Regions from separate parts of the Neobacillus sp. MER 74 genome, predicted to be linked through region 2. Evidence: predicted binding sites of a transcription regulator. Region 2 holds the regulator's gene; each other region holds the start of a gene.
The links. The regulator Rex, encoded in region 2, represses fermentation and respiration genes when NADH is low (regulators of the CRP and FNR family bind a similar motif). The targets are predictions, from matches to a motif close to TTGTGAAATATTTCACAA.

Region 1 (10,552 bases), on a different contig from region 2:
GCTCCGCAGCAATACCGATCACGCGAAGGGTACGATAAAAGCTAATATGGTGCCTGACACCAAAAGAATCGTATGAAAAAACAGCCTTTGGGCTGTTTTTTGTGCGACCGGCAAGACGCTGCATTATCTTTCCACTAAAGCATTTAAGTTCGAAAATTCGCAAAATAAATATTAATGAAAGCGTATGCTATAATGAGGGAAAAACAACAGCAAGGGGTAATCGCTATGTTGAAAGACATTTTTATGGGCTTATCACAAAATCAATTTTTAAATAGTACAGCTAAAAAATATGGCTTAAAACTAGGGGCACAAAGTGTCGTAGCCGGTACCAATATACCTGAAGTAATCCAAAGTATTAAAGAATTGAATGCACATGGCATTTCATGTACAGTTGATAACTTAGGAGAATTTGTTTTTAAAGAAGAAGAGGCGACTCAAGCAAAAGAACAAATACTTAACGTCATCGATGCGATTCATGAGCATAAAGTGGATGCACATATCTCCTTAAAACCAACGCAAGTAGGATTAGATATTGATTATCAATTTTGTTTAAATAATGTAAGAGAAATCGTTGATAAAGCAAATCAATTTGATATTTTTGTCAATATTGATATGGAGGACTTCAAACACCTTGAACCAACCTTTAATTTATTGGACGACCTATCGTTAGAGTATAATAATGTCGGGACTGTAATTCAATCCTATTTTCACAATGCACAAGAATACCTTGAAAGATATCAAAATTTCCGTATTCGTCTTGTAAAAGGTGCTTATAAAGAATCAGCAGAAATCGCCTATCAAGATAAGAAAGATATTGATGCCAACTTTATTAAGATTGTCGAATGGCATTTGTTACATGGGAAATTCACTTCGATTGCAACACATGATCATCGAATCATCCAGCATGTGAAGGAATTTGTAAAGAAGCACGATATTCCGAATGACAAATTTGAGTTCCAAATGCTTTATGGGTTTAGAAAAGACATGCAGTTGCAACTGGCAAAGGAAGGCTATAACTTCTGTACGTACGTTCCTTTTGGAAATGATTGGTACGGTTATTTCATGAGACGTCTTGCCGAACGGCCTCAAAACTTAAACCTTGTCGCAAAGCAAGTCTTTAACAAAAAAACAAATACTGTGATTGGTGTTGCCGCAGGAGCGTTTTTATTAGGAAGATTGACTAAGGCAGATAAGAAAAAACGTCGCTAATATATTAAAGCGCCTACAAAACTTTATATAAAACCCTAAACCTTCCTTCTAATCGAATGGAAGGTTTTTTTATAGTAGGCCACTCTAAAATCATGCTATTAATGACTGCTTTTTTATATTCTATTTCTCTTTTATTTATTTTTGGATACTTAATATGGTAAATTATGTAGGAAGTAGTATGCTTTATCTATACAAAAAAATCAAAACAGTGAGGTGTAACATGCCGATACAATCAGAATGGCAATATTTAAATGGATCAAACGGAAAGGTACGAGCCTATATTTCTTCCATTGAGCCTGTAAATGAACCACGGCCAACCGTGCTCGTAATCCAAGAAATCTGGGGAGTAGATGCTCACATTCAAAATGTTGTCGAGCGGTTTGCAGCTGCTGGATACGTTGCCATTGCACCAGATTTGTTTGCTGATCAAGGTATTCGATCAGAAGAACTTAGTGAGGAAAGGATTGTTGAAGCGAAAAGCTTTTTACATTCCATTCCACATACATCTTGGTTTAATCCTTCTGAACGTGAGAATGCTATCCTGCAGCAGCCACAAGAAAAACAAGCAACACTGCGCACCACGTTAAATACTCTGTTTGGGAAGTTAGATCCAAGTAAATCTGAGAATTTCATCCGCATTTTAAAAGATTTGGCTGACTATGCACGAAATACACATCCAAAAACAAAAGGAATGCCTGTTACATCTGTTGGCTTCTGTTTAGGTGGCGCTCTTTCCGCAGTTCTAGCAGCACAGAATCCTAACCATGCGGGATCGATCGTATTTTACGGACGCCCACCCCGTCAAAATATTGCTAATATCGATTGTCCAGTTCTCGGATTCTATGGTGGGGAAGACCAGAATATTACAAACTTAATTCCTGATTTCGAAGAAGAAATGAAGAAGCATGAGAAATCATTTGAGGCTATTGTATATCCTTATGCCCAACACGCTTTTTACAATGATACAAATCCTACTTATCATCCAAAGTATGCAAGGGATGCCTTTGCAAGGACGTTGACCTTTTTGAATAGAGTAACAAATACTTAGTCAGACCGATTAATTAAACGCAATTTTTGACAATTTGTCAAAACGTAAAATGCACTGTCCATACCTGGATGGTGCTTTTAATTTCGAATAGATCACTTGATCCAAAGAAAAAAAGGCACCTAGCCTTTGTAGTTTATTTACCACAAAGGTGTCAGGCACCTGGTTTAACTGCGTTATATGAAAAATTGCTGTCATCCCATTGGAAAATTCCTTCTTGGAGTTTAATTGTTGCATCAAAGGGGCGGTCAATCGGCAAATCATCTTCTTGGTGTGTTTCATCAATTATTTTATCATATTGTTGATTCAGGAGTTGCTTCTTTAGACGAAGCATATCTAGTTTTGAAGCAACACGAAGGATTTTATCAAGCGTTAACTTCTTTTCACTAATCCCATGGCAGTTACAAATGCTCGTCTGAAAGCTCTTATTGTACTGAAGCATCATTTGCAAATCATTAATACACGCTACGCCAAATACCTCTTTTATTACGTCCTCATAGCGCAGCTGGGTGCCAGTTGCGAATTTAGTAATATTCTTCTCAGGATTTTCTAAGAAATAAACTGTTTCGATAAAATCTTCCATGAAAACACCCTTTCTGTTTTTCCAAAACGCTCAAGTGAAATATCTGTATCTTTTTTAATTGTACCATATTTTTAGGGGGTTTGCTGATTTAACTCGAAAAATGTAGATATTTGTCGGAAGAAATAGGAAAAAAGATAGGGATGGGTATTTTTTCCTTGTAAAATTATAGATTATTATGTGAATTTTGATATAATAATATAATCATATTTAATCAGGAAAATAATTTAATAGGAGGAAAAATGAAATTTTTAATTAAAATTTTTATTTATATCATGATATTAGCACTAGTTTTTCCGTTAATTAATCCTAGTGATAAAGTACTAGCTGCAACGTGTAAAGGGTTGACGCCTTTATCAGATCCTGTTGCACTTAGAATGGATCAGGGGGAAATGGTGATTTGGGAGAATGTTCATCCCAATCTGCTTTCGGCCAAGATAAGTTATGAAAAATTGTTGAAAGCCAAAGGCTGGAAGATCCAATATAAATCCGTCTATCGTCCCTATCAATATCAAAAGCACTTTTATGAAATTGTAAATGGGGTTTCGTCAAAGTGTATACGGTCGGAACGCAGCAAGCATGAGCTAGGGACAATGGTTGCTAAGCCTAGCACAAAAGCTCCACACCTAAGAGGAATTGCTTTTGATGCCATAATTTTTGATAAAAAAGGAAAGCAGTTAAATGGCTTACACTTCGTAAGTGCATCTCTCAAAAAAATAGCAAAGCAAGCTGGTCTAAAGTTTATTAGTGAAAGCAGGGATGGTGTCCATCATGAACTAATTACTACCACCGTGCCGAAGGTTACTGCGAAGGTTCCATCACCTGTACAAACTACATATCTAGTAAAAGGAAAGATTACATACAAATCGGGACTTGATGTAAAAAACTTCCCATATAATGCGGCACCTAAAATAGGAAAAGTACAATTAAAAGAAAATGTTGAAATTGCCGCAAAATCTGGCGATTGGTATAAAATAAAATATGGGAAAGGGTATGGATGGATAAAGAGCGGAACTAAAAACCTCTCCCTAATTCCTTTTATGCCGATCATATCAAGCCTAAAGATTAAATATAATGTGAATTTATATGACAAACCTACCATTTCGATGAAAAAAACGAGAACAATCGTTCCGCAAACAGTAAAGGTTATGAAAAAAAGCAAAAATGGATGGTACTTAATTCATACGATTTTAGGAGCGAAATGGATTTATATTAATCCGAAACCAGTGAAATACCTCCAAATTAACAAGGAGATAAAACTTTATAGCAAGCCGTCTGTATCCGCGAAGTCAAGCGGAAAAATAACTCCTCGAAAAGTTAAGGTTTTTGTTGATAGAGGAGACGGCTGGTATCAAATTTCTACCAGTTCTGGTCCTAAATGGATTCAAATTACTGCTCGGTAATAGTACTCACCAGTTTTGGTGAGTTTTTTTATTTTTTACAAAACTATGGGACTTATGACTTACCAATATTATCATGTTGTTTATTAATAGATTCATAAAGTATGCTATTATATGAACTTCATACTTTTATGAATGGAGAATGATATTGAAAAAATTTTTTGCAGGCTTTTTGGCCTTTTTAATAGTATGTAACATGATAAAATTAGGTGGTGTCTCAGCCGAAAACATAGAACCCAAGATTAAAGTGAAATTGGTTAATAATCTCGGAAATAAAGCAGAGTTAACGATCAAACCATCAGGTGTTTATTATGTCGAGAATTCAACCGTGCGATTAACTTCTGGAAAGTCTTATCTATTACAATATAAGAATAATAACATAACGATACTAGATGGGACCACACCGTTATTTACCTCAGATAACGTTAAAATCAAACCTGCCAAAGAAACCGATTATTTATCGATTAATAATCGGAATTATTTAGGTTCATTTCAATTTGTCCCTGAAAATTCAAAGTATGTTCGTCCGATTAACGAGATTTACATGGAAGATTACCTAAAAGGTGTTGTCCCTTCTGAAATGTATGCCAGTTGGAACCGTGAAGCATTAAAAACGCAAGCGATAGCGGCAAGAACCTATGCGCTTACTTATAAATCAGTAACCATTGATGATACGATTAATTATCAAGTTTATGGTGGTTATACTTGGAATCCCAATAGTACAGCTGCAGTGGATGAAACAAAAGGGGAAGTCCTAAAGGCAAATGGCCGGCTAGTTAGTGCCGTTTTCTCTGCAAGTAATGGCGGGAAAACAGAATCAAATGCCAATGTCTGGGGTTCCTCGCCACTCTCATATTTAACGATTAAAGAAGATCCGTATGATGCAAAAACTGCTTGGAAATTCTCCATAAGTAAACAACAATTTAATCCCGCTAATTTGACATGGAGTCAAATGAAAGAAAAAGATACTACCATTATTAATATGATAAAAGCTTGGATGGCCACGCATGGCTATGCTGGAAAAGAAATTAAAATTACAGCTATACCTGTACTAAGCTTGCACACCCCAACATCTGGCGGTCGTGTTTCCAAGGGAAATATAACGGTTGAATTTTTAACAAAAGATAAAATTGACGAAAATGGCGCTTATATCCCGCAAAAATTAGAATATAAAAATGTAGCAGCCTCACAGATTCGTGCAATGGTCGGCAATCGGATGATGTTTAGTTATCTTGTTTCAAACATCGCAGATACGAACGGAACCATTACAGTTTCCGGATTGGGTGACGGCCATGGTGTTGGGTTAAGTCAATGGGGTGCACAGAATCGTGCCGAAGCAGGCCAAAAATACAATCAGATTCTTGCCTTTTATTACGATGGTGCATCCATTGTAAGAGAGTATGGCGACAGACCTGTGCCTGTTGTAGAAACTCCAGCTGAACCAACCGAACAGAAAGCAGCAGATACCAAAGAACAACCAGAACCATCAGAACAGAAAACTAGTACAACTGAAGAACTAGCGGCAGTTAAACCGGTTCAGGAAACGCCAAAGACTCCAGTTATAGACCAAACTGCTCCAACGATTAGTGAAGTCAAAGTAAATGTCGATCATTTGAAAAATAAAACATTTGTTAGCTTTAAGACGAACGAAAAGGCAAAAGTAACAGTTTATCTTAAGGACAGCAAAGGCAAGATTTTCACCTATTTATTAAAAGATGCACTAACAGGAGCAGGGACGATTACCAAAGAATATAACAGTTATTCTTTAGCTAACGGAAAATATTATGCAGGAATTATTGCTGTTGATTTGAGTAATAATCGATCTTCGACATTGCCATCTTTTGAGGTAAAAAAAGACAAGACCGCACCTAAAATCAGCAGTGTTAAAGCAAGCATAGATAACAAAAATAATAAAGCCCACATTACTTTTAAAACTAACGAAAACGCAAAGGTAACGGTGTATATTAAAAACAATTCCGGTAAAATCCTTAGCTACTTGAAAAAAGATATCCAAACAAAAGCAGGGACCATTAATCAGGAATACAATACAAAATCATTAGGTAATGGGAAATATTCGGTTGTAATATCTGCGACGGACACAAGTAAAAATCGTTCGAGCGTGACAACTAGTTTCGAAGTTAAAAAAGTTGTCAAAATGAAAACGGGAAAAGTGACTGTAACTCGACTGAATGTCCGCAGCTCAGCCTCCACTAAAGGCAAAGTGATTGGATCGTTAAAGAAAAATCAAACCGTAACGATAGTTTCCACAACAGGATCATGGTATAAAATCAAATATGGTAAAACGACAGGTTATGTTTCAAAATCATATATAAAATAAAAAGGCAGAGACTTCTGCCTCAGATTGTCGAGAAACGTTATTTTTCTCGGCAATTTTTTATTGATGTATGATTCTGCGATTGGGCTTGTTGATTTCCGCTCCAGGTGCTTCGCTTTCCGCGGGCTCGCCAGACCCGTACTCCCGCAGGAGTCTTCGCACCTTCCGCTCCAATCAACAGGGGGATTCTCTACCTAATTAATTGCAACACACTTTTTCAAGCCTGGCTATGTGTGTTGCAATCTCTTTATATTTGGAATGCTCCAGTGAAAAAATAATGACTATCGAGACTTTCTCGACAGCCTCAATTAGAGACTTCTGCCTTTTTACATATAATGGATCTCCAACCCGAGATATAGGATATTGTTGGTTTTCGCAATTATTTTGCATCATGGAAAATTATCCCCAAGCCATAGCGCGTACCAGATGTTACGGTACTTACTCCATGTTTTACAGTAGTCCTATAATAACCGCGCGTTCCTTCAATCGGACGATAGTTCGTTGGGAAGATGAGGCCTTCACCTTGTTCAAGTGTAATCACATGTCCCCGGCTTTGGGCCCGAGGCCTTTGTTCGACAAGGATAGACTCACCACCGGTATAGTCTTTCTCCCGTTGATTTAGAACAAATAATACTTGGAATGGAAAGTAAACTTCACCATACAAATCCTGATGCAAACAGTTATAGCCACCGGTTTCATATTTCAGAATTAGCGGAGTGGACCGAACTTGCCCCTTGTCGTGACAATAGTTGAGAAATTCGGACAGTCTTCCTGGATATATCTGATCTTTTCTAAGGTGCTGCAACCAGCGGTTCGCTGCTTTTGCCAGTTCTGGGTAGAAACCCGTACGGAGTTGTTGTAGTAAAGGTGGGAGAGGCGCTTGGTAGTATTTGTATTCTCCTTCCCCAAATCTGTATCGTTTCATATTTATCGTGCTGCGGAAATTGGATGGATCATCGTATGTTTTAATCATTTCCTGGCATTGAAGCGGATCCAATAATGGGGGCAGCTTTGCAAATCCTTGTATTTCTAGCAGGTGATGCAACTTATCCCAATTTAGTGATTCAACCCTGTCAGAAATATTATTTGGCATGGGCTTTCAATCCCTTCGCGTTGGAAGGTGCTTTTTCAAAATCCAACAGTTTTTCCTTCATCTCCAAACCGCCACGAAATCCAGTGAGTTTTCCGTTCTTTCCAATCACCCGATGACAGGGAACCGTAATTAAGATTGGGTTGGCCCCGATGGCAGAGGCCACTGCACGAACTGACTTAGGTTTTTGAAGGATTTCTGCGATTTCCGAGTAAGTATGGGTAGACCCGTAAGGAATTTCATTTAATGCGTTCCAAACAGATTGTTGAAAAGGAGTTCCATAAAAATCGGTTGGAAAAGTAAACTTCGTCCTTTTTCCTTGAAAATATTCAGCGAATTGGTCAGCATATATGTGCATTCGTTGATCGTCTTGTTCCAATTGGTGCTGTGGGAATTTTTTCTGCACCCAGTCCCTTAATTCCTCAAAGCCCTTATGGTCTGATCCAACATAACAAAGTCCTTGGGTTGTTGCTGCAAGATACATTTCCCATGGGCCATGAACAAATAAACTCCAATAAATGATTTTTCTATCCATAATAAACCCTCTTTTCTTTATTCAATTCTGTTCATTTGACGATATTCTGATGGTGTAAAGGTTGTTATTTTTTTAAAGTGTGGCGAAATGAGTTGGATTTGTTACTCCTATCTCCATATCAGTATACCTCTATTAAAAGAGGGAAGTAAGTAATTTTGAGTATAAAAGCAAGAATACAAAGATAAATGTAATCGCTAAAAAATAGTTAAAGAAATTTTCACAGGATTTTAGAAGAATTTGTTATAAAATAAATATGTTAAATATTTCACAATCTAAAAGAATCTAGTTTTTTAAAAGGAGTCCTTCTGATGGGGTACAGTAAACCCGAAAAAATTATGGAAATTACCATTGAGAATGGAGTGAAAAAGGCAAATTACCCGCTGCTACGAACATTGATCCTGGGTTTTGAGGCAGGAGCCTTTATTGCTTTAGGTTATTTACTCTTCATCCGTGTAACAGCAACTCTTACAGGAAATATAGAAGGATTAAGCAGCTTGATTGGTGCCTCTGTCTTTCCAATTGGTCTTGTCCTTACCTTGTTAGCTGGTGGAGAACTGTTAACTGGGAATATGATGGCAGTTCCAATAGCAAGTATGGCAAATAAGATTAGTACCAGGAAGGTTATTTATAATTGGTTCCTTGTAACGTTTAGTAACTTTGTCGGGGCCCTATTTGTGGCTTACTTTTTTGGACATTTGGTTGGACTAACGGAAACAGGACCATTTTTGGAAAGAACGATTAGTATTGCTGACCATAAATTAGAAGCCACTTTTCTCCAAGCTTTCATTTCAGGGATCGGCTGTAATTGGCTCGTGGCTACGGCTGTATGGCTTTCATATGGAGCAAATGATATGGTCGGAAAAATTACCGGTATTTGGTTTCCGACGATGGCTTTTGTCGCGATTGGTTTTCAACACGTGGTTGCTAATATGTTTGTGATTCCTGCGGCGATTTTTGCAGGCCATTTTACTTGGTTAGCCTATTTAGAGAATTTTATCCCTGTTTTTCTTGGAAATGCGGTGGGCGGATCAGTATTTATCGCAATGGCCTATTGGCATGCCTATAAGAAAAATGAACTTACTATAACTGAACCAAAAGTGATTCAGCCTATAATGAAAAGTAATATTAGATAAACCAGTATACAGAAAATTAAATAATTTCTTATGATATATAGCTCCTAATTAATAGGGGCTTTTTTCATGTTTGAAACACTTATCAATCATATTGACAGGTTATCTCGAATAAAATCGGAGAATGAATGGACTTCATTTGGAAGTCAAAATCAAGCATGAAAATATTGGATAAGAGGTTGGGGAAATGAAAAAAAGCTCGTGGTTAATTGCAGTTTTAGTCAGTTGTAGTTTTTTAGGATTGGCCGGTTGTACAGAAAAATCAGTGAAAGAAAAAGCGGTTGAAGAAAAAGTTACAGAACCAAAGCAAAATTCGGTTCAAACACCTCAAGGAGAACCCCAAAAGGAAGAAGAACCAAAACCTATTACTGTTAATGTAATCGACCCCAATACGAAATCGATTATCAAAACCTTTCTTCCAGCCGACATGGGGTTTGGAACTAATAACGAAGCGTATAAAAAGGAACTAGAAAAGTGGGCAAAGGAATTGGCAAGAGGAACGGAAACTACCCCTGGCTATGATCAACGAATGGTTCTCGATAAGATCGACTCAAACGGTCAAATCATTAAAGGGAAACCGAGAATTATTTTAGAAGAATCCGAGTTGGTTGAAAGGGTGTTAACTGCATCGGCAGCGGGAGGAGATGTGGAACTGCCTCTTTATGTGACTGAGAGCGGGTATAAGCCGGAAGATGTGAAGCAATTAGGGGAAGTGGTCGTTGCAACCTATACCACCAGATTTAACAGTGGGGTAGTGGGAAGGTCGAAAAATATCAAATTGTCAGCAGAGGCAATCCATAATGTTATTGTGGGAAGCGGCGATATTTTCTCTTTTAACACGACAGTTGGGCCAAGTGATGCCGAACATGGATATCAAAAAGCAAAGGAAATCGTGAATAAACAATTAGTCGATGGTATTGGCGGGGGGATTTGCCAGACTTCTTCCACTCTGTATAATTCAGTGGACCAATTAGGTGTTAGTTATATTGAAAAACATCACCATTCCTTGTCAGTAGGTTATGTCCCTGCGGGCAGAGATGCCACCGTCTCCTATGGCGGCCCAGACTTCAAATTTCAAAATACGACAGGTGCACCTTTTATCATCCAATCCATCTACAAAAAAGGAGCCTTAACCATTGAAGTAAGAACATCAGCAGCCTTCCAAGCTCTGATCGCGAAACAATAACATGGTGCCTGACACCATGCGCATTTACTACATAAATAGAGG
Region 2 (10,552 bases):
AGGCGGAAACAACCCAGACAAAGCTTTCTAGTCCGCCTAGATCGCCTACAATTGTTCCCATCGCTGTAACGACAATCGTATTATCCATCGAGGCCATCAAAATACCTAGCAATAGCCCCGCAACCACTAGTCCTAACTTACTTTCCTTCGTCACCATTCACATTTCTCCCTTATATCTTTGTCGTCATTTTTACCGTTGCCTTTGAATCATGTGTGAAATCGTCCCTGTATTCCACCACTCCGATTTGGCAGCCAGGGCCAATTTTCACTTTGTTCCCGCGGACAATATCGGCTTTTGTATTTTCAAGATAAATGTCATCCCCTTCAATAACTTTCGCACTAAGGGACCCGATCTCCTTACCAAAGGGCAGCAGTGTGTTACTCCTTTTTTTCACCGTGATTTTCCCTCCGCCGATTTCCTCGGCACTGCTTTGCCCGAAACGAAGACCCACCTTAATGGTATCCGCCGTTAGTAAGCCTTTAATCTCAAAACCGCCGCTCGAGTCAAACGTCTCATACTCCACATCACCATTCACCGCAATACTACCTTTAATGTTTGCCTCATCTCCCGTAAGACCTTCGCCGACTTCCAGCAATCCTAAAATCTTGATTTTTTTCATGTGAGCATTGCCGCCGACCAGCATCGTCCCCATCACTAGTGTATCCTCGGCTTTCATATTCCTTTTGACCTCTGCTTCGCCAAAAACTTTTACCGAGCCTGTTTTGACATTTTCAGCAGCTTCACTTGTGCCATATACATTGAAAGCCGAACATTCCACATCAGTCATAATGGTCCCTTCGCCGCGGATACTGATTTTATCGTAACGGCCGCCAGGGTAGCTTCCCGATCCATTAATAATAAGATTTCCGTTCTTTTCCATCATCACTCTTTTCCCTCCTATTAAACCCGTCTGTTTTCAGTAACCACGGCCTTTTTATCCATCGAAAATTCCTCTGTATATTCAACGAGACCAATCTGACAATTGGGACCAATCGATACCTGGTTTCCACGGACGACTTTGGCAGTAGTATTTTCGAGTTCAATTTTGTCCCCTTCGATTAATTCCACTTCCAGCTGTGGTTTATAAAAGGTCTTAAGTAAATGACCGACTAAGGATGATCCTTTCTGCTTTACTGTGATCGTTTGCCCGCCAATTTCATTTGCTTTACATTCTCCAAACATCTTTATGTCGATATGGTCAGCATTTAGAAGCCCGCCAATCGTAAACTGCGATTCTGCTTTAAAAATTTCCGCTTCACAGTCCTCCCCGGCCGTAAAGGTGCCATGGATTTTGATTTCCTCACATTTAACCCTGCCGCCAACGGTGCTTTTACCATTCACTTTTAATTTTTCCACCGATAGGTTTTTGTCGATTCGTGCTGATCCATCAATCGATAGGTTCTGTGCCTCAAGATTCCCTTTGAACCTCCCATTCCCGTTCACCTTTACTTTCTCAGAAATGACATTTCCATTCAGGATACCTGAACCATTGCAATCAAGTTCCAGACATTCTAAATCGCTGTTAATCGTCCCTCTGCCATTTAATGTAACTATGCGGAACTGCCCCCCGTTGGACGCACCGAAGCCATTAATCACCAAGTCTCCTCTGCTTTTCGTATCCATCGTCAGTCTCCTTTATAATAATTTCGCTTTAATCTCTTCCATGCACTTCATCAGTGAAAGGACAGTGACTACCTTCGTACCACGTTCAAAGTGAAATTCTTCTGCATTTACGAGTAATAGACATGATGACATTCCCAACTTTCGGGTAATCACTAACTCACAGCTTTTTTGCTTCATTAATGCTGTATGGTCCTTTAACACCTGCAAGACCATTTTCCCTTCCTCTAGGTTTATTTCTCCCGATTGAAGCAATTTGTCTAAAACAAACACTTCCAGCATCCTTGTAAAATTAAATTCCAAACTACCGTTTTCCTGTTCTAAGTAAAAATCGACAACCGCTGTCGAAACAATGTTACGTTTTATTAATTCATCCTTGTTATAATTTAAGTTTGCTACATTAGGTGAGAACATATCTGCTAGTTCATCTAAGGATAAGTTTTCCTTCATTGTTTGGATTTTTTCGATTCTTTCAAGGATCTTCTCCTTAGGAAAAAATGTTTCTTGACCTGTAAACGTAGACTTGCGCACAAACCATTCTTCCGGGATTAAGTCCTTTCGTTTCCATCTATATAGCTGTCCATAGGATATTCCTGCTAATTCTAATAGGTCTTTCTTTGAGATTAACTCCTCACTCATACTAAAAACCCCTTTCCACAAACAATGTAACATAACACTGTTACGCTTGTAAAGTGCAAATGTAAATATTAGGCTGTCCTAATTATTTTCACCAAAAAAAAGCCCTTCACGTTGATTACCGTGAAAGACCTTATGAAACTTATTCTCTTCTAACACCGCCAATGGGTTGAATTGGATTTCTAAATGATTTCTACTAGTTTTTTGCTACTTGTTCCTTTTCTAGCTACTCCCTCTTCAATGGCTGCGTTCGAAACGGCGGCGGCAACTCTTTCCCCTACACGTGAATCCAAGGCGTTTGGAATAATATACTGCGGTGAAAGTTCTTCATCCGATACAAGTCTTGAAATGGCGTAGGCGGCGGCAAGCTTCATCTCCTCTGTGATATCGGTCGCCCTTACATCAAGAGCTCCGCGGAAGATCCCTGGAAAAGCGAGTACATTATTTACCTGATTAGGATAATCAGAACGGCCTGTTCCAACTACTGCTGCACCGGCTGCTATAGCCTCCTCAGGATAGATTTCTGGTACCGGGTTTGCCATTGCAAAAACGATTGAATCTTTATTCATTGTTCCGACCATTTCCCCAGTTAAAGCCTTTGGCCCTGAGACTCCGATAAAAACATCCGTATCTTTAATAGCATCTTGTAAGGTGCCCTGTATCCTGCGCAGGTTTGTTTTCTCTGCTATTTCTGCCTGCCGATCGTTCATCCACATTTCACCTGGGCAAACAATGCCTTCCAAGCTTACTAACGTAATATCCTTAAAGCCGGCAGTTAATAAAAGCTTGGCAATCGCAATCCCAGCAGAACCTGCGCCATTGATAACTACCTTTACCCTATAGATACTTTTCTTAACAATTCTAAGTGCATTTAAAAGGCCCGCCAGTACGACAATCGCTGTCCCATGCTGGTCATCATGAAACACAGGAATGTTTAATTCCTTTTTTAAGCGTTCTTCAATTTCAAAACATCTTGGAGCAGCAATATCCTCCAAATTGATTCCGCCGAACGTTGGCTCTAATGCTTTGATGATATTGACTATTTCATCGACATTTTTTGTTCCCAAGCAGAGCGGATAAGCATCAATCCCTGCGAATTGTTTAAATAAAACTGCCTTCCCCTCCATTACCGGCATTGCTGCTTCGGGACCAATATCTCCTAACCCTAAGACCGCTGTTCCATCTGTGACAACAGCTACTAAATTGCCACGACCTGTATGCTCAAAAGAAGCCTCACTATTTTTGGCAATAATCTTACATGGTTCCGCTACACCTGGTGTATAGGCTAAACTTAAATCATCTGCATTGTTAACTTCTACCTTACTGACGATACTAATTTTCCCGGCAAGTTTTTTGTGAAGCAGCACGGCCTCTTCTTTGATCATTCTTTCATTCATTCCAACCTTCTCCTTTTGCTCTAACCTAAGTCAAGATGTTAATCTGGGTGACGAAAATCAAATCTATTATTTAAAAAGTCGAGCCGTGACAGATAGTCACAGCCCTTTTGAGGAATTACTAACTTAATAATTTCAGTAAAAGAATTGCCAATATAACGGTGGATGCGCCGCCAATTCTTGTGGAAACTTGGGCAAATGGCATTAATGACATCCGATTAGATGCCGAAAGAATCGCGACATCCCCCGTACCTCCTAAACCACTATGACAGCCTGTAACAATTGCTGAGTCAACAGGATACATCTTCATCAATTTTCCTACAAAGTAACCCGTAGTAATCATTGCGACTACAACAGAAGCACAAACAACCGCATATCCAGGTGTTACGATCTTAACTACATCCTTAAGCGGAATATAAAGCATCCCTAAACCAACCATTAATGGCCATGTTAAACTTGATGATACAAATTTATATAAGTGATACGCACCTTGTTCCATTTTAGCTGGCATTACCTTAATACTTTTTACTACTGCTGCTGCAATAATCATTAACACTGGTCCAGGAATTCCAAGAAATTTATTTCCAAGTCCACCTAAGATAAAGAAACTACATGCTATTAACAATCCTGCACCCATAAGTGGGAAATCAACCGGCTTATCAATCGTTGCGGCTTCTGTGATTCCGTCGCCGCCTTTTGTTTTCACTATTACGCCATTACCCGTAAGATGCTTCTTTTTCTCACCTAACCGCGATAAAATACCTGCACAAACGATCGCAACAATATTTCCAATAACCGCAGCTGGGATTAATTGCCCTACAAATGTTTCTGAGGATTTTCCGAGAACCTCCGCGTAGCCTAATGAAAGGGGTAAAATCCCTTCTCCGATTCCTCCACCAATAATGGGAACCACAATATAGAATAAGGTGTGTTTCATGTCATAACCAAAAAGCAATCCAACAAGAACCCCTACGATAACAGAAGCAATGGTTCCAAAAATAAGCGGGATAAACATTCGTGTGAAACCTTGAATTAAGACTCTCCGATTCATCCCAAGAATACTTCCGACTACTAAAACAGAGATATATAGATAAAGGAAATTTGATGTTTTCATTAATTGCGTAACCGCATTCATTCCAGTTGTGTTAATCACACTAAAATAGACTAATATAGATGGGACCAACAGTGCTAGAATTGCCGGACCGCCAATATCCTTCAAGACCGGAATCTTCATACCAAGGTCACCAAGTAAAATCCCCATAACAATAATGATGGCAAAGCCGCCAATCATGTCAGCTGGAAGCAATTTATAGACAGCTGAAAAGTAGACAACAGCTGCGATAACGATATAAAGCGGCAGTGGAATAACCCCTATCTTCATACTGCCAATTTTACCTAAAAAACCTTTCTTTTCTTCCTTTTCCCCTGAAACAACCGTAAGCGGTTGCAATTTTCTAACTGGTTCCATAAATTCCATCCCCCTATTAAATTTATGTCTCTATCATATTCCCGATTGAAACGCTTTCATAGTTTATGTAAATTTAATAAGATTTTTGTAAATAAAAAAAGTAAGCAGTTTTCGGCTGCTTACAAAAAGGCTTTGATTAGATGTTCTTTCATTTGATTATATTCATGCTGGTATACAGGTCTGCCGACGGTACCGTAAATTACCTTCACATCAAGAATTCCGATTTCCTTTAAAAAGTTTAAATACTTACGAACCGATACCCGAGAAATGCCGACCACCTTTACAACGTCCTCTGTTGAAAACGGAGCATTTTTTAATTCCTGAATGGCTTCCCAAATTTGTTTTAAGGTGTCTTTTGTCAATCCTTTCGGGAGGTCTTCGATAAGAGACTTTTCCTCTCGGTGCAGGATCTGCTGGTCCAGTACGTCTTGATTAATTACATGTTGTGTCTGAATAATCTCTGTTTGGTTCTTATAGTCAACTAACGCTCTGCTAAATCGGTCAAATTCAAAAGGTTTAATTAAATAATCTACAGCTCCGTACCTCAAGGCTTTTTTAATCCGCTCCATGTCTGACGCTGCTGAAATAATAATTACATCGGTCTCTTTCTCATTTTCGCGGAGGTAGGTTAACAGCTCTAAACCTAGTTTCCCCGGCATAAATATATCAAGCAAGATAAGATCTATTTCTAGCTTTTCCAATTTCATAATCGCCTCATCTACAGATGCAGCCATTGCCATCAATTTAAATCCAGGGACCTGCTCAAGATAGCGTTTATTGAATTCAGCCACCATTGGATCGTCATCAACGATCATCACTCGGATCATTTCTGTCCCCCTCCCCATCATATGGTATATACACGGCGAAAACGGTCCCTTTTTCAGGCTTTGATGATAGAATTAAATCCCCGTCCAACTTTTTAACCGCCTGCGAAACGAGATACAATCCTAATCCTCTATTTTCGCCTTTTGTGGAGAATCCTTTGTTGAAAATTTGGTTTTGTATTTCTTCACTCATCCCTTTTCCGGTATCTTTTACTTCAATTGTTAAAATATCATCTGCATAATCAAGGGAAACTGTTACTTTTTTGAGTGGACAACCGCTCACAGCCATAATCGCATTATCAATTAAATTACCTAAAATCGTAATCAGTTCATGTGTTATATCAGAATCCTCGGGTTGAGGAATTGGTTGTTCACACAAAACTGATAACTCTGTCCCCGATTCCCTTGCATAACTTAACTTTCCAATTAAAAAGCCTGCTAATACAGGGTCCTTTATTTTTTTGGTCACAAAGCCAATTTCGTTATTGCGATGATTAACCGTTTCATTGATGTATTCAACAACTTTTTCATAATACCCTGTATGGACCATCCCTAAAATAACATGAAGCTTATTCATATATTCGTGTGCCTGGGCTCGAAGTGCATCGGCGTAAGTTCTCACTCCAGTCAGTTCTTCGGCGAGTACTTGTATTTCTGTTTTATCGCGAAAAGTTGCAATGGCCCCTACGACCTTATTCCCAACAATAACAGGGACTCGATTAGTTAAAATGGTCATTCCATTTAAATTCTGTTCTTCATCCAATTCAGCTTTACCCGTTTGTAAGAGATCTTTTAAGCGCGTGGTAGACAAATACCTTTCTATATTTACCCCCATCGGATTATCCGGCAGTCCTGCCTTGTGAAACATCTTTAAAGCAGCTCGGTTGACAAGTGTTATCTTTGACTCTTGATCAACCGCGACAATTCCTTCTCTGACGGATTGAAGCATAGCGCTTCTTTCTTCTAATAATTTTGCGATCGCAAACGGCTCAAGCCCAAGTAAGATTTTTTTGATATATCTAGCTAAAATAACAGCCCCAAGAACACCGATTAATAGACCGATCAGGGTTCCAATATAGATCCCAGTTCGGCTCTTTTTGACGGCCTTTTCCACATTATCCAGCGAAATCCCAACGGCCACTGCCCCGATTTGTTTCCCTTTTTCGTCCTTAATGGGTGTAAAAGAGCGTAATGAAGGTCCCAGCGATCCCTTTGATATTGACGCATGCTCTCTTCCTTTTAAAACAGGTCCTTCATCTCCACCCCTGAATGGCAACCCTATTTTATTACTGTCGGGGTGGGATTTTCGAATGGCATTCATATCCATCACGACAATAAAGTAAACATTTGTAACTTTCCTCATTTCATTTGCATAGCTTTGAATGTCCTTTTCATCGCGTTTCCCACTCATCGCCTCAATCACAAGCGGACTATGTGCAACCATGCGAGCTACACTTCTTGCTTGCTCCGCCTGATTCTTTTCCGTCTCTGAAGCAATTCTGGAACTTATAAGTAAATCCGTTATCAACAGCGAAAAAGTAACCACTACACAAACGAATACAATAATTACTGATTTTAAACTCCATCTGCCCCTTCTCATATTTCCCTCCAGCTGTGCCGGGTGTCAGGCACCATCTTGATCATCCCTTGATGACAATGTAATCATTCAGGTAAGTAAACGCAAAAAAGCTGCAAAGCTTGCTATGACAGAACTTTGCAGCATTGGAAGCTTTCTTTAACTTATCAGTAATATGGCTCCTGCTAAAATAGGGGTCAGGACCATCGCACTTTTTAACACGGGCTGAGGTGCAAAGTCCGTAAACTTGGCCCCGACATAAGAACCAATCATGGTTCCTGCCACCACTTCAAATAACAATGGGAAGTTCAAGTATCCTTGAAAATAATAGCCAGCTCCCCCTGCTAAAGCGATGGGCAGAATAACAAGCATGGTTGTACCCACAGATTGTTTAAGCGTAAGTCCCAAGATTAAAAGCAGTCCGATTTGAATGAACGGTGCAGCACCAATCCCAAATGTCCCAGACAACAACCCGGTAACCAAACCGACTAGCGCTGCTTTCTTAATGAGAAGAAGGTTGCTCGGTTCGTCTTTTTTATAGTTTGCCTTAATTTTTTGAACGATAAACAATCGTACGACCAAGATCAAAGCGGATAGAAACAACATCCCTGCGGTTAACCAATGCAAGGAATGGATGGGAATCAAACCAGCTAGCTTTGAACCAAAATAGGAAGCAATCGACCCAAAGCCTCCGACAATTAGACCCGTTTTAATCGAAATATTTCCTTGTCGAAAATGACTGTACGCACCTGACAAGGTAGTAAACACCATGGCAGCTAAAGATGTCCCTAAAGCGACATGGATGGGAACTCCAAAAACCACTGTTAAAATGGCAATAATAAAGCCAGAACCTCCTGCTCCGACAAATCCTAATAATACCCCAAGTACAAACATAGTCAGCACGACCGCCAACTTCATCCCCTCCAATTGCAAAAACCCTAGATGTCACTCTAGGGAATGTGTGATCTATAATCCCGATAGTAATCGCTTGCAAATAAACTACCTACATCTTAGTCCAGCCCTCAGTATTTTGATAGATTATGTAATTAAAAAAAGCAGGGTATGAAGCATACAAAAGAGCTCTCCACAAATGTTGTGAAAAGCTCTTAACTAAATTACTATTCTTCTTCCTCTAATTCCACCGTCGGATAATGCTTTAAAAAATAAACAAGCGATTGCAGTTCCACTGCTAAGTCAATATGATGGACTCTAATTTGCGGGGGAACATTTAAGCGTGCTGGCGTAAAGTTTAATATTCCCTTTATATTTGCACTCACAAGTCGATCAGTAATCATCTGTGCAACTGGGGCTGGAACCGTTAATATCGCAACGGATATACCTCCCTCAGATAAAACCTTCTCCAATTCATCCATTTGATAAACCGGGACCTCGCGAATTTTCGTTCCCATTTTTTCTGGATCCACATCAAAGGCACATTCTATTTTCGTGTTATTATTCTTTAAAAAATTATAGTTTAAAAATGCTGTGCCCAGATTCCCTACCCCTATTAAAGCAACCTTTGTTAATTCATCCTGGTCCAAGGTTTTACGAAAGAAGGAAATCAAATAATTGACATTATACCCATAACCTTTTTTTCCTAAAGCTCCGAAATAAGAAAAATCGCGGCGAATCGTGGCTGAGTCGACCTTTACGGCTTCACTTAGTTCGGCTGATGAAACCCTTTGCTTACCGGAAGAATGCAGGTTTTTAAGAAATCGGTAATAAAGGGGCAGCCGTTTGGCTGTCGCCTGTGGTATTTTCATTGTTTCATTACTCATAATCTCCCACACCCCATGGATAATTTAGTTAAAAATCATTTAACTTTTTCGTTTCTCTTAAAATCACCATTTTTACCGCCTGTTTTTTCGACAAGATATGTAGGGCCAATCACCATACCTTTATCAACAGCTTTACACATATCATAAACCGTTAAAGCGCATGCTGACGCAGCTGTTAACGCTTCCATTTCTACACCTGTATTCCCCTTGGTTTTAACGGCTGCCGATATATTTAAGCGATAATTCTCTTCTGTGTCCTGCTCCCAGGAAAAAGATATATTAACCCCCGTTAAGGGGATCGGATGACACATCGGAATCAAATCCCACGTCTTCTTTGCTGCCATGACCGCAGCTACCTGTGCCACTGCTAAGACATCACCTTTTTTTATCGCGTGATTCGTAATTCTATCGTAAATTTCTTTCCTAACTGTAATACTGGAATGAGCAAGTGCCGTCCGTGCTGTTTCTGGCTTATCACTGACATCGACCATTTTTGCTCGGCCTTCTTCATTAAAATGCGTTAATTCTGCCATATAAATAATCCTCCCTTCAAATCATACACTATTTTTCCTTATCTGTCTGTGAAACTTTGAACGAAATTCAAGGTTTTTGCCGATTTAACACCTTCATCCACCTAATCTGCGCCTCAGTTTATTGCCGATATACGGGGAATAAGGTACACTAAACCTATGTAATAGAGGTGAAAAAGAATGATTTTGTTACAGGTTAATCAACTACAAAAATATTATGGTGCTGACCTAATTTTATCGAATATTAAATTAGAATTACAAACTCGAGACCGTGTGGCTCTAGTTGGTCGCAACGGGGCAGGAAAATCAACATTATTGAAGATTATTGCTGGCCACTTGTCACATGATGGCGGTGAAATCATCAAACCAAAAGAAGTAATGATTGGCTATTTAGCCCAAAATACTGGTTTAGAGTCCACTTTGTCGATATGGGACGAGATGTTGACTGTATTTGAACCGCTGCGTTTAATGGAAAAGTCACTTCGGGCCCTTGAAGAGCAAATGGCCGATCCTAATGTATTTGATGATACTGGAAGATACGAGAGAATCCTAAAAGAGTACGACCATCTTCAAGTGAAATTTAAGGAGCAGGGTGGATATCAATACGAGGCAGAGCTCCGTTCTGTACTCCATGGGTTAAATTTCCCTGATAAATCCTTGATGATATCAAGTTTAAGCGGCGGACAGAAAACGCGTCTTGCCCTTGGTAAACTGCTATTAACTAA
Region 3 (10,552 bases), on a different contig from region 2:
GAGGGATTGTCCGCTATTTAGGCAAACTTCCGGATGAGTTTGAAACTTGCTTTGAAGCAGTGAAAAATGCATTAAACGATGTTGACTTGTTAATTACAACCGGCGGGGTTTCAGTGGGTGATTTTGATTATCTGCCTGCTATTTATGAAAAGCTTGGTGCGGAGGTTTTCTTTAATAAAGTTGCCATGCGGCCTGGAAGTGTGACGACGGTGGCACAGTATAATCGCAAACTTCTATTTGGGCTTTCGGGAAATCCATCAGCATGTTATGTAGGGTTCGAATTGTTTGCCCGTCCCATCATCCGAAGAATGCTATTTTCAGAAAAACCGCATCTTCGAATTGAAAAAGCTCTTTTAGAAGTGGATTTTCCTAAAGCAAATCCATTCACTAGGTTTGTTCGAAGTTCAACATTTATCGATGCGGGAAGACTTAAGGCCACACCGAGTGGGCTGGACAAGTCTAACATCATTATGAGCCTTTCTGGAGCTAATTCCTTGATGATTCTTCCGGGCGGAACCAGAGGCTATGCTGCTGGCAGTGAAGTAGATGTTCTGCTGCTTGAAGATCAAGTTGGCAGTGAATGGCCTTGGTAACTCCTGTCATCTTTCAAGTGGTCGGGTATCAAAATAGTGGAAAGACAACAATTACTTCAAAGTTGATTAATCTTTTAACAGAAAATGGGGTAAAAACAGTTACCATAAAGCACCACGGACATGGTGGCAGACCAGACTATCTACCTCTGAAAGATACAGAAAAACATATAAAGGCAGGAGCAATTGCATCAATCGTCGAAGGAGATGGAAGTTTGCTCCTCCAAGCCGAGAACCATTATTATTCACTTGAAGACCAGATAGAATTGATGAAGTTTTTTCAGCCAGATGTGATTTTAATCGAAGGCTACAAACTAGAGGCTTTTCCAAAGTTGCTTTTATTAAGAGATGAGAATGACTTTTCTTTATTAAAAAGCGTTTCCAATATTGCTGCTATTGTATACTGGAAAGATAAAATGGAAAAGGTAATCAAGTTGAAAACCAATATTCCTTGTTTTCATATTGATGATAAAAGGGCGATAACTTGGACTTTGAAATTACTTCAAGAACTTGTCAAAAAATAGATCAAAATAGTTAAGAAAATGTCACAAAGAGAAGGCGAAAGCCTTCTTTTTTGGGGGAAATATGTGATGTGTTTCACATATTTTTTTGCTTAGCTAGCTTATATTTAGGCTAGTTAGGATAAAGGAGTGAAAATAATGAAGTTATTTTTACCGAAACAACATGGTGCATGGGCAATGTTAATCATCCCTTTTTGGCTTGGTGTTATTAATGGAGGATTTATTTGGCAACATATCCCGTTTTTCATCGGCTGGCTCTTATTGTACTTGGCAACCTATCCGATGCTCCTTTTATGTAAAAGGAAAAAACTCACTTTTTATACTAAATGGACTCTTTTATACATGATTCCCTCGCTGCTATTTTTACTTTTTCCTTTGTTGGAAAGACCGACAATAATATATTTTGGCCTTCTGATGCTGCCGTTTTTTATAATTAATGCTATTTATACTTCAAAGAATCAAGACCGGGCGTTTATGAATGATCTCAGTGCGGTTTTTGCCTTTTCAATTGCCGGATTAGCAAGCAGTTTTTTAACAGATGGAGAAATAAATTTCGAGACACTTATTTTCACCTTTTTAACATCGGTTCTATTTTTTGTTGGTTGTACCTTTTATGTAAAAACAATGATTAGGGAAAAGAAGAACACTCAATTTAAATGGATTTCATGGTTTTACCATATTGTGTTAATCATTTCTTGCTTCGGTTTTGGTGTCTGGATAGTTGCTTTAGCATTTATCCCTAGTTTACTAAGAGCAATTGGTTTTTACGGCAGGTCCTTATCCCCAAAACAAATTGGCATTTACGAAATTATTAATTCAGCAGTATTCTTTACGATATCAGCCATCCAACTAAGCATATTAACATAAAAAAATCGGTCAAATGACCAATTCAGATTGTCGAGAAAGGGAACTTTTCTCGGCTATTTTTTTTCTTTATCTGAAACAATTTTTTGATTTTGTCCCTGCTATTGGGCCTGTTGATTTCCGCTCCGGGCACTCGCTTTCCGCGGGGAGGTCCTGGAGCCTCCTCGGCGCATTGGCGCCTGCGGGGTCTCCAGTGACCTCTATATCCCGCAGGAGTCGAGTGTCCTCCGCTCCAATCAACAGGGTGTCAAGTCAACCCAAGCATTGCCACACACTTTTGCTACCCTAGCCAAATTTTGCAATCTTTATTATACTTTTGAAAGCTACAGTAAGGAGAACCTGTTCATTCATCATTAAAGACATATTCATATTCAATTTGGTTATATTCTTTTGGCTTAAAAATTGAATTATTATTTATTGAGTTTTAGATCTTTATTACTACAACTGTTGATTGGAGCGGAAGGTGCGAAGACTCCTGCGGGAGTACGGGGCAGGGGAGACCCCGCAGGAGCGCAGCGACGAGGAGGCTCGCCGGCACGCCCGCGGAAAGCGAAGCACCTGGAGTGGAAATCAACAGACTTGTCGTAAAGCCTAAATATTAAAATAAAAAGGCTATCGAAAGTTTCGATAACCTGAAAATCGGTCAAATGACCGATTTTTTTGCTTAAAGAATTCCTAATCCACTTTACAGATTTCTATTGGACAGTCCTCACAATCGATTTCCCTTTTTAAATAGTCTAAATCATGAATGGTAATCATGCCCTTTTCAATGGATACAATTCCGTTCTTTCGTAAATCGCTTAACAAGCGATTGACAACTTCCCGTGAAGTACCGCAAAAATTGGCCAACTCTTGATTGGTAAGCGGCAGCTCGATAAGTATTCCTTTATTGGTCTTGATACCATAACTATTGGTAATTCGAATAAGTGTGGAGTACAAAGCCCCTTTTTTTCCGTGAAGTACCAAATCGCGGAACTTTGTTTGGGTCTTTCGGTATTGTTGGCTCATCCACTTGATGAACTCAAATGAAAGTGATTGGTTTTGTGATAGTCTTTCTTCAAGTGTGTCTTTCATAATAACGGCTACCTCTCCACTCTCTACGACACGAGCACTTAATAAATATCTGGAAGAAGGAGAAAATAAATTTAATTCACCGACAAAATCACCACTCGAGCACATTCTCAGAGTGAGTTCCCTTCCATCAGGAATGATTTTGCTGATTTGAAGAATTCCACTTTGTACTATGTACAATTCATCAGCAGTAGAACCTTCCTGAAATAAAAAATTCCCTTTTTCAACTTTCTTTATATGGTGAACTGTATCAAAAAGATGGGACAGTGTTACCGGTATTTCTCTTACTGACTGCATACTCATAACCACCTTTAAAGGTACGAAAATTTGTCTAAAAAATTGACAGTCAAGGTTAGATTTACAAGATAATACTATAATTATATTGTTAACAAAGAATAATTAGCAATAAATGAGTAATAAGTTCATACAATCGTCATAACTTCGTGCCGACTTTGTTTATTTCTTAGGAAATAATGTCGATTAGTATAGGAATTTGTAAGAAATGCCAATAATGACAGAGCCTGAAACGGAAATAATAACAATGTGAAGAAAAGGAGGGAAAAAGAATGGGTCAAAATCGCCAGTTTAAATCTGGGAGTAAAGCACCTAATAATGGTGTTTATATTGAAGTGGGAGATACAGGAAGCAATGTCAATAATCCGAAAAAGATTAAGTTAAAAGCAGGGGATGCCTTCCCAGAGACTTCCAATGATGAACGAGTTTGGACATATCAGAGAAAACCATAAATTTAATACAGAAAAGGTCATCCATTGGGTGGCTTTTTCTTTTGTGTAACTCTCGACTAAAGACTGTATTATCTAAACCGAGAAAATTTCCTTTTTAGACGGGATTGTTTTATAATAAAAATAAAGGTCAAACTTGGTCAAAGAGGGTGTTGAAAAATGGATATGAATCGAATGACAGAACGGTTACAGAAAGGAATGATGGATGCCCAATCGGTAGCGGTAAAGAAAAATCATCAAGAGATTGATGAACCTCATTTATTTATCTCGTTAATGGAGCATGAAGATAACCTCATTTCTAGCATATTAGAGAGAGCAGGAGTATCTTCTGAAAGAACCAAAAAGAACCTTATGGAATCTCTGTCAAAAAAACCAGTGGTTACAGGCAGCGGTGTTGAACAAGGAAAACTATATATTACAGCAAGGCTGCAAAAGTTACTTGTAAAAGCTGAAGAATATATGCAAAAATTTTCAGATGAGTATTTATCTGTCGAGCATATTCTGTTAGCTGCGGCATATTCAGATGACGCAGAAATGCGAAAGATATTACGAGCTTTAGGAAAGCAGCCAGAGCATGTTTTACAAGCAATAAAAGATATAAGGGGGAATCAAAGAGTGACATCACAAAATCCCGAAGCAGGATACGATGCCTTAAAAAAATATGGACGGGATCTTGTTGCAGAAGTTAGAGAAGGAAAAGTGGATCCTGTTATTGGACGTGATTCTGAAATCCGAAATGTCATTAGGATTTTATCAAGAAAAACAAAGAATAATCCGGTCTTAATCGGTGAACCTGGTGTAGGAAAAACAGCCATAGTAGAAGGGCTGGCACAAAGGATTGTTCGAAAAGATGTTCCAGAGGGTTTAAAGGATAAAACCATTTTTTCACTAGATATGAGTGCGTTAATTGCAGGTGCAAAATTTAGGGGTGAGTTTGAAGAACGATTAAAGGCCGTATTAAATGAAGTTAAAAAGAGTGAAGGCAGGATCTTATTATTTATCGATGAAATTCATACGATTGTTGGCGCAGGGAAAACGGAAGGTGCAATGGATGCTGGAAATATGTTAAAACCGATGCTTGCACGTGGTGAACTTCATTGCATAGGAGCAACAACACTTGATGAACACCGAAAATATATTGAAAAAGATCCTGCACTTGAACGAAGATTTCAGCAGGTACTCGTCCAAGAACCAAACGTAGAAGATACTATTTCAATACTACGAGGCTTAAAAGAGCGGTATGAAGTACACCATGGTGTAAAAATCCATGATCATGCTTTGGTGGCAGCGGCAACATTATCAGATCGTTATATTACGGATCGGTTCTTGCCCGATAAGGCCATTGATCTTGTTGACGAAGCATGTGCTTTAATCCGGACTGAAATAGATTCCATGCCAACAGAATTGGATGAAGTAACACGAAGAGTTATGCAATTAGAAATTGAAGAAGCAGCTTTAAGTAAAGAGGTGGATGAAGGAAGCAAGTTACGGCTGGAAGTACTTCTAAAGGAACTTGCTGACCTAAAAGAGACAGCTAATGAAATGAAGGCAAAATGGCTGCATGAGAAACAAAGTATTCAGAAATTGCAGGAGAAAAGGGAGAATTTAGAGAAACTTCGCAGGGAACTTCAACAAGCAGAGGATAAATATGATTTAAATCGTGCGGCAGAACTTCGGCATGGTCAAATTCCATTAGCAGAAAAAGAACTGAAGGAACTTGAAACCGCCTCAGTTAAGGATGAAAAATTACTTCGTGAAGAAGTAACAGGTGAAGAAATATCGAACATCGTATCTAGATGGACAGGAATTCCGCTTTCTAAACTAGTCGAAGGCGAAAGAGAGAAGCTGCTCCGATTAGAATCGATCCTTCATGAAAGAGTGATTGGTCAGAATGAAGCTGTAAATTTAGTGGCAGATGCGGTCCTAAGGGCTCGTGCTGGAATTAAAGACCCTAACCGGCCTATCGGATCATTTTTATTTTTAGGTCCAACTGGGGTTGGAAAAACGGAGTTAGCTAAAGCCCTAGCGGAGTCTTTATTCGATAGTGAAGAACATATAGTCCGGATTGATATGTCTGAGTATATGGAGAAGCATGCCGTTTCCCGCTTGATTGGTGCACCTCCTGGATATGTTGGCTACGAAGAAGGCGGACAATTAACGGAAGCTGTGAGGAGAAGACCATACTCGGTTATCTTAATGGATGAAATTGAAAAAGCCCATCCTGAGGTCTTTAATATTCTCCTTCAAGCGCTTGATGACGGAAGAATTACAGACTCGCAAGGGCGTGTAGTTGACTTTAAAAATACAGTGATAATTATGACATCAAATATTGGCTCACAATTTTTGCTAGAACAAAGTGAAAATGAAAGTGAAATCTCTGATGTGGTGCGAGAAAAAGTGATGAGTCAATTGAGGGGGCATTTCCGCCCAGAGTTTTTAAATCGCATAGACGAAACAATTCTCTTTAAGCCACTATCACTAGACGAGATTAAGAATATTGTTGCAAAAATGATGAGAGAATTGCAAAATCGTTTAAAACATCAACAAATAGATATTCTCATCAATGAGGAAGCTAAAGAATTTATTGCTGTAAATGGATTTGATCCAATATATGGTGCTAGACCGTTAAAACGTTTTATCCAAAGAAATATCGAGACAAAACTTGCCCGTGAAATAATTGCTGGAAAGTTACTTGATCAATCCAAAGTGGAGATAGGTATTAACAATGGAGAAATTTCATTAGCTGTTAAATCGTGATCCATAAAAAAAGTCATCCGCTTGGATGACTTTTTTTAATGTTTTGAAACTGGCTCATTTGGAATCAATGCAGTTACTACGTAAATTAGAATAGTTACACCAACTGCAGCAACAGTACCAGTAACGAAATCATATTTTGCACCAGCAGTCATTGAGCTCACTACATATGTAAGCATTTGCACTAATAGAAATGACCAGAAAAGGGTCCAAAAAAATCGCATTATTCTTCACCTCTAACAACCTATTTTACATCTTTAATTATATTATCATATGATTCAGAAATGATAAAGCTAAACTTCCTTTCGTGGTAAGTTGTCCTTTCCGGCTTACCGTGCTCTTCTTCTTTTTTTCCTGCTTGAATTCCATCTGTGCCGCGTATAAATAGGCAAAACCCCTTTCAACTTTAATATGCCGGCATACAATACTGTGAGGAAATATGGAAAAGGAGATTTAACGATGGAAAATCGTAATTTTCAGATGGATACCCAATGGAATATTATTCATTACCCAGAGAAGCCCACAGGATTTGGGATCTTAATACTTGGAGATGAAAGGCATTTTGTCGATGACTGTAAATGCTTTTGGACACAAAACGAAGGTAAGTTGGCAATTATCAACCAGCTAAAAGAAAAAGGGTACACCATTTTTTCCTCGAATCTTTATGGGCGAAACTGGGGAAGCGATAATGCTGTTGAACTCGCAGAGAGGTTATATCAGCATGTAATCCGAAGCGAGATCCTAAATAACAAAATTCATGTTTTGGCAGAAGGTATGGGGGCATTGGTTGCTTTGAAACTAATGGAAAAGATGAAGCACAGGATAAGGTCGATTATTTTACTTAATCCGATTCTATCCTTAAAACATCATCTTGAACAAGAAAAGGAACATAAATTTTTTTATAAGAAGCTACTGAGGGAATTATCATTAGCGCATCAAATGGAGCAGAACGTACTTGAAAACACATTTCTTAGCAGGGAAGAAAACATTAAACAACCATTTGACTGTCCAGTTAAAATAATCCATGTCTTGTCTGGGGCAAAATCTTATAACCAGTCTAAATTGTATCAACAACTAATTAGTGGGTCCGAGATAAATCCAACATTTATTCTTCCAGAGAAAAAACAACGACTAGCGATAATTATGATAAAGTTCTTCAACCGTCATGAATCGGTCTTATAAACTTCATCCTCCCTACAAGAAATAATTCCTTAACGATGCGCATAGGATTCATTAAGGTTAGTGTGGGGAGGAAAAATATATGGACAAGGCAATTCTTTTTGGTTTGTTTGACTTTGTGAATTTTCATATTTGCAAGAGTTTGTTAAATAAAGGGCTGGAGGTCACGGGGATTCATCTAGCAGAGACGGGGCAAATAGAATTTCTAGAAGAAAAAAGGCTTGAAGTAGGCCGTAATGCAAACTTAATAGAAAAATCATTATCCGAGTGGGGGATTGACCAAGAAAAATCCACACCCAATACCAGTCTAATCATTTCAATATATGATCTTTTTATGAGCAAAAAAGAACAAATTTTAGAGGATAAAAATGTAACTAGGCAGATGGTTAAATATCTGGAGGGTAATAGGAATGAAGTTAGCAATGTTCTTATTCTCCCTGTCCAAATGCTGACAAGTACATTTAGGGGTAAGGAAATAGAAGGATTCCTAGATTTAATAAAGGGAGTAGGAAATAATACGCAATCTATTTACTTACCCGCAGTTTATGGCCCATGGCAAACGAATACTTTTTTATTTCAAAAAGTATTAAGTTCAAAATATCAAGAAATAGAGATTACAACTGATGAAAGGGAATGGTCCAATGATGTCCTTTTTATAAATGATGCGCTAGAGTCTATTGTGGATATTATTGAAACAGGAGAGCCAGGTAGTTTTGTGCTTGAAAGCGGCCAGAAGAATCAATGGTTAAGATGTGCTGATTATCTAAATATCGCCGAAAATCATCGGGCGAAAAATGGTTATGAATCATTGGATTTGAATTCTGGCATTGTAAAAGTTTCCGTAAAAAAAGGAACTTCATTAAAAAAATCCATTCAGGAACAAAAGGATCATGTCCAGCGACTGTATGCAAATCAGTTGTAATGTGTCCTGATTTTTGTATAGAATATGTTGGAAATAGGGATGATGAAAGATAGGATTCATTTCGCTAATGACATTTAGAAGGAGATAATATGATTAGTCAGGATAAATCTTTAGAATTTATGCAGATCGCGATGAAATACTTACCAGAGGCTAAAGAAGAATTGGACAAGGCTGGTGTTGAATTATCAATGGATTTAATTCAGCCGTTTATGAATCTTTTTTCAAAGGTTATGCAAGAGGCATACGAACTTGGTTTAGCTGAGGGGCGTAAAGAAATGTAAAAAGAAATAAGCTCTCGGATGCGGGAGCTTATTTCTTTTTTAATATTTGACTTAAACAGTTGCTTAAAATGGACATTATTTGATAAAATTAGGACCAAGTCATAATAATTGATATTAAACAATAGGATATAGAATTTTGTCATAAATAAAGGAGATGGACCGTATGAGAGCAGGGATTGTAGGTATCGGTAGGTATTTACCAGAGAAAATTGTCACCAACAAGGATTTAGAAAAAATTATGGATACATCTGATGAATGGATTCGTACAATGACAGGAATTGAAGAGAGGAGAATCGCAGCCGACGATGTTGACACGTCAGACATGGCATTTGAAGCTGCCCAAAAGGCGATTCAAGATGCGGGGATCACTGCAGAAGAGATTGATTTAATACTGGTAGCTACGGTAACTCCAGACACTCCGTTTCCTTCGGTTGCATGCAGAATTCAAGAAAGACTGGGAGCAAAGAAGGCTGCAGCAATGGATGTCAGTGCAGCTTGTGCTGGTTTTATGTACGGTATTGTGACAGGTAAACAATTCGTTGAAACTGAAGTTTATAAATATGTACTTGTCGTTGGAGTGGAAAAACTTTCGAAAATTACAGATTGGTCTGACCGCAATACGGCAGTATTATTTGGGGACGGTGCTGGAGCGACAATTATCGGACCTGTTTCGGAAGACCGTGGAATTCTATCCTTCGAACTTGGAGCTGATGGGACAGGATCTAAGCATCTGTACCAGGATGAATATATTATTATGAACGGTAGAGAAGTTTTCAAATTTGCTGTTAGGCAAATGGGGGAAAGCTGTATTAATGTTCTCGAAAAAGCAGGTTTATCAAAAGATGATGTCGATTTCCTCATTCCTCATCAGGCAAATATTCGAATTATGGAAGCGTCTAGACAAAGATTGGAATTGCCAGTTGAAAAAATGTCAAAAACCATTAATAAATACGGTAACACTTCTGCAGCGTCGATTCCCATTTCTATTGTAGAAGATTTGGAAGAGGGAAGAATTAAGGATGATGACATTATTGTCATGGTAGGTTTCGGTGGAGGCCTAACTTGGGGTGCAATTGCGATCAAATGGGGAAGATAAAGAACAGTATGAGCAAAAAGATAAGAAATGAAGGAGATAGATAATATGGAAAAGCGCAGGGTTGTAGTAACAGGCATAGGTGCAGTAACGCCGCTTGGAAATGATGCCGAAACTACTTGGAAAAATATTTTAGAGGGTCAATCTGGGGTTGGGCCGCTGACAAGAGTTAATGCTGATGAATATCCGGCAAAAGTTGCTGCTGAATCCACTGATTTTAATCCTGAGGAATTTATGGATAGAAAAGATGCACGTAAAATGGATCGTTTTACACAATTTGCGGTTGCGTCGGCATTAATGGCAGTGAAAGATGCTAATTTAACAATTAACGAAGAAAACTCCCATCGTGTAGGAGTATGGATTGGTTCTGGAATTGGCGGAATGGAAACCTTTGAACAGCAATTTGAAATATTTCAAAACAGAGGATATAAGCGTGTTAGTCCATTTTTTGTTCCAATGTTAATTCCAGATATGGCAACAGGACAAGTTTCCATTACATTAGGTGCGAGAGGCTTCAATTCATGTACAGTAACC

Region 1: the regulator Rex is predicted to act here: its motif matches at 8,448-8,465, upstream of M3610_RS09915 (formate/nitrite transporter family protein).
Region 3: the regulator Rex is predicted to act here: its motif matches at 1,176-1,193, upstream of M3610_RS03230 (YwiC-like family protein).

Annotation. Positions count from the first base shown of each region.
Region 1 is NZ_JAMAUV010000004.1:264,980-275,531, forward strand. Features, by position in the region: gene narI (respiratory nitrate reductase subunit gamma) at 1-45, shown strand, start outside; gene M3610_RS09880 (proline dehydrogenase family protein) at 226-1,209, shown strand; gene M3610_RS09885 (dienelactone hydrolase family protein) at 1,430-2,257, shown strand; gene M3610_RS09890 (hypothetical protein) at 2,409-2,837, opposite strand; gene M3610_RS09895 (SH3 domain-containing protein) at 3,077-4,237, shown strand; gene M3610_RS09900 (SpoIID/LytB domain-containing protein) at 4,383-6,572, shown strand; gene M3610_RS09905 (2OG-Fe(II) oxygenase) at 6,949-7,662, opposite strand; gene M3610_RS09910 (methylated-DNA--[protein]-cysteine S-methyltransferase) at 7,652-8,194, opposite strand; gene M3610_RS09915 (formate/nitrite transporter family protein) at 8,503-9,327, shown strand; gene M3610_RS09920 (VanW family protein) at 9,512-10,510, shown strand.
Region 2 is NZ_JAMAUV010000030.1:5,056-15,607, reverse strand. Features, by position in the region: gene M3610_RS25065 (MDR family MFS transporter) at 1-157, opposite strand, end outside; gene M3610_RS25060 (cytoplasmic protein) at 171-884, opposite strand; gene M3610_RS25055 (polymer-forming cytoskeletal protein) at 902-1,624, opposite strand; gene M3610_RS25050 (YhbD family protein) at 1,637-2,260, opposite strand; gene M3610_RS25045 (NAD(P)-dependent malic enzyme) at 2,440-3,654, opposite strand; gene M3610_RS25040 (2-hydroxycarboxylate transporter family protein) at 3,773-5,119, opposite strand; gene M3610_RS25035 (response regulator) at 5,239-5,946, opposite strand; gene dcuS (DcuS/MalK family sensor histidine kinase) at 5,924-7,543, opposite strand; gene M3610_RS25025 (sulfite exporter TauE/SafE family protein) at 7,679-8,431, opposite strand; gene M3610_RS25020 (redox-sensing transcriptional repressor Rex) at 8,638-9,297, opposite strand; gene moaC (cyclic pyranopterin monophosphate synthase MoaC) at 9,333-9,830, opposite strand; gene M3610_RS25010 (ABC transporter ATP-binding protein) at 10,008-10,552, shown strand, end outside.
Region 3 is NZ_JAMAUV010000001.1:647,161-657,712, reverse strand. Features, by position in the region: gene M3610_RS03240 (molybdopterin molybdotransferase MoeA) at 1-593, shown strand, start outside; gene mobB (molybdopterin-guanine dinucleotide biosynthesis protein B) at 581-1,114, shown strand; gene M3610_RS03230 (YwiC-like family protein) at 1,250-1,978, shown strand; gene M3610_RS03225 (hypothetical protein) at 2,393-2,563, shown strand; gene M3610_RS03220 (Crp/Fnr family transcriptional regulator) at 2,651-3,343, opposite strand; gene M3610_RS03215 (YjzC family protein) at 3,613-3,792, shown strand; gene clpB (ATP-dependent chaperone ClpB) at 3,949-6,546, shown strand; gene M3610_RS03205 (YjzD family protein) at 6,582-6,767, opposite strand; gene M3610_RS03200 (alpha/beta fold hydrolase) at 7,003-7,725, shown strand; gene M3610_RS03195 (hypothetical protein) at 7,805-8,644, shown strand; gene M3610_RS03190 (ComZ family protein) at 8,737-8,925, shown strand; gene M3610_RS03185 (beta-ketoacyl-ACP synthase III) at 9,089-10,021, shown strand; gene fabF (beta-ketoacyl-ACP synthase II) at 10,067-10,552, shown strand, end outside.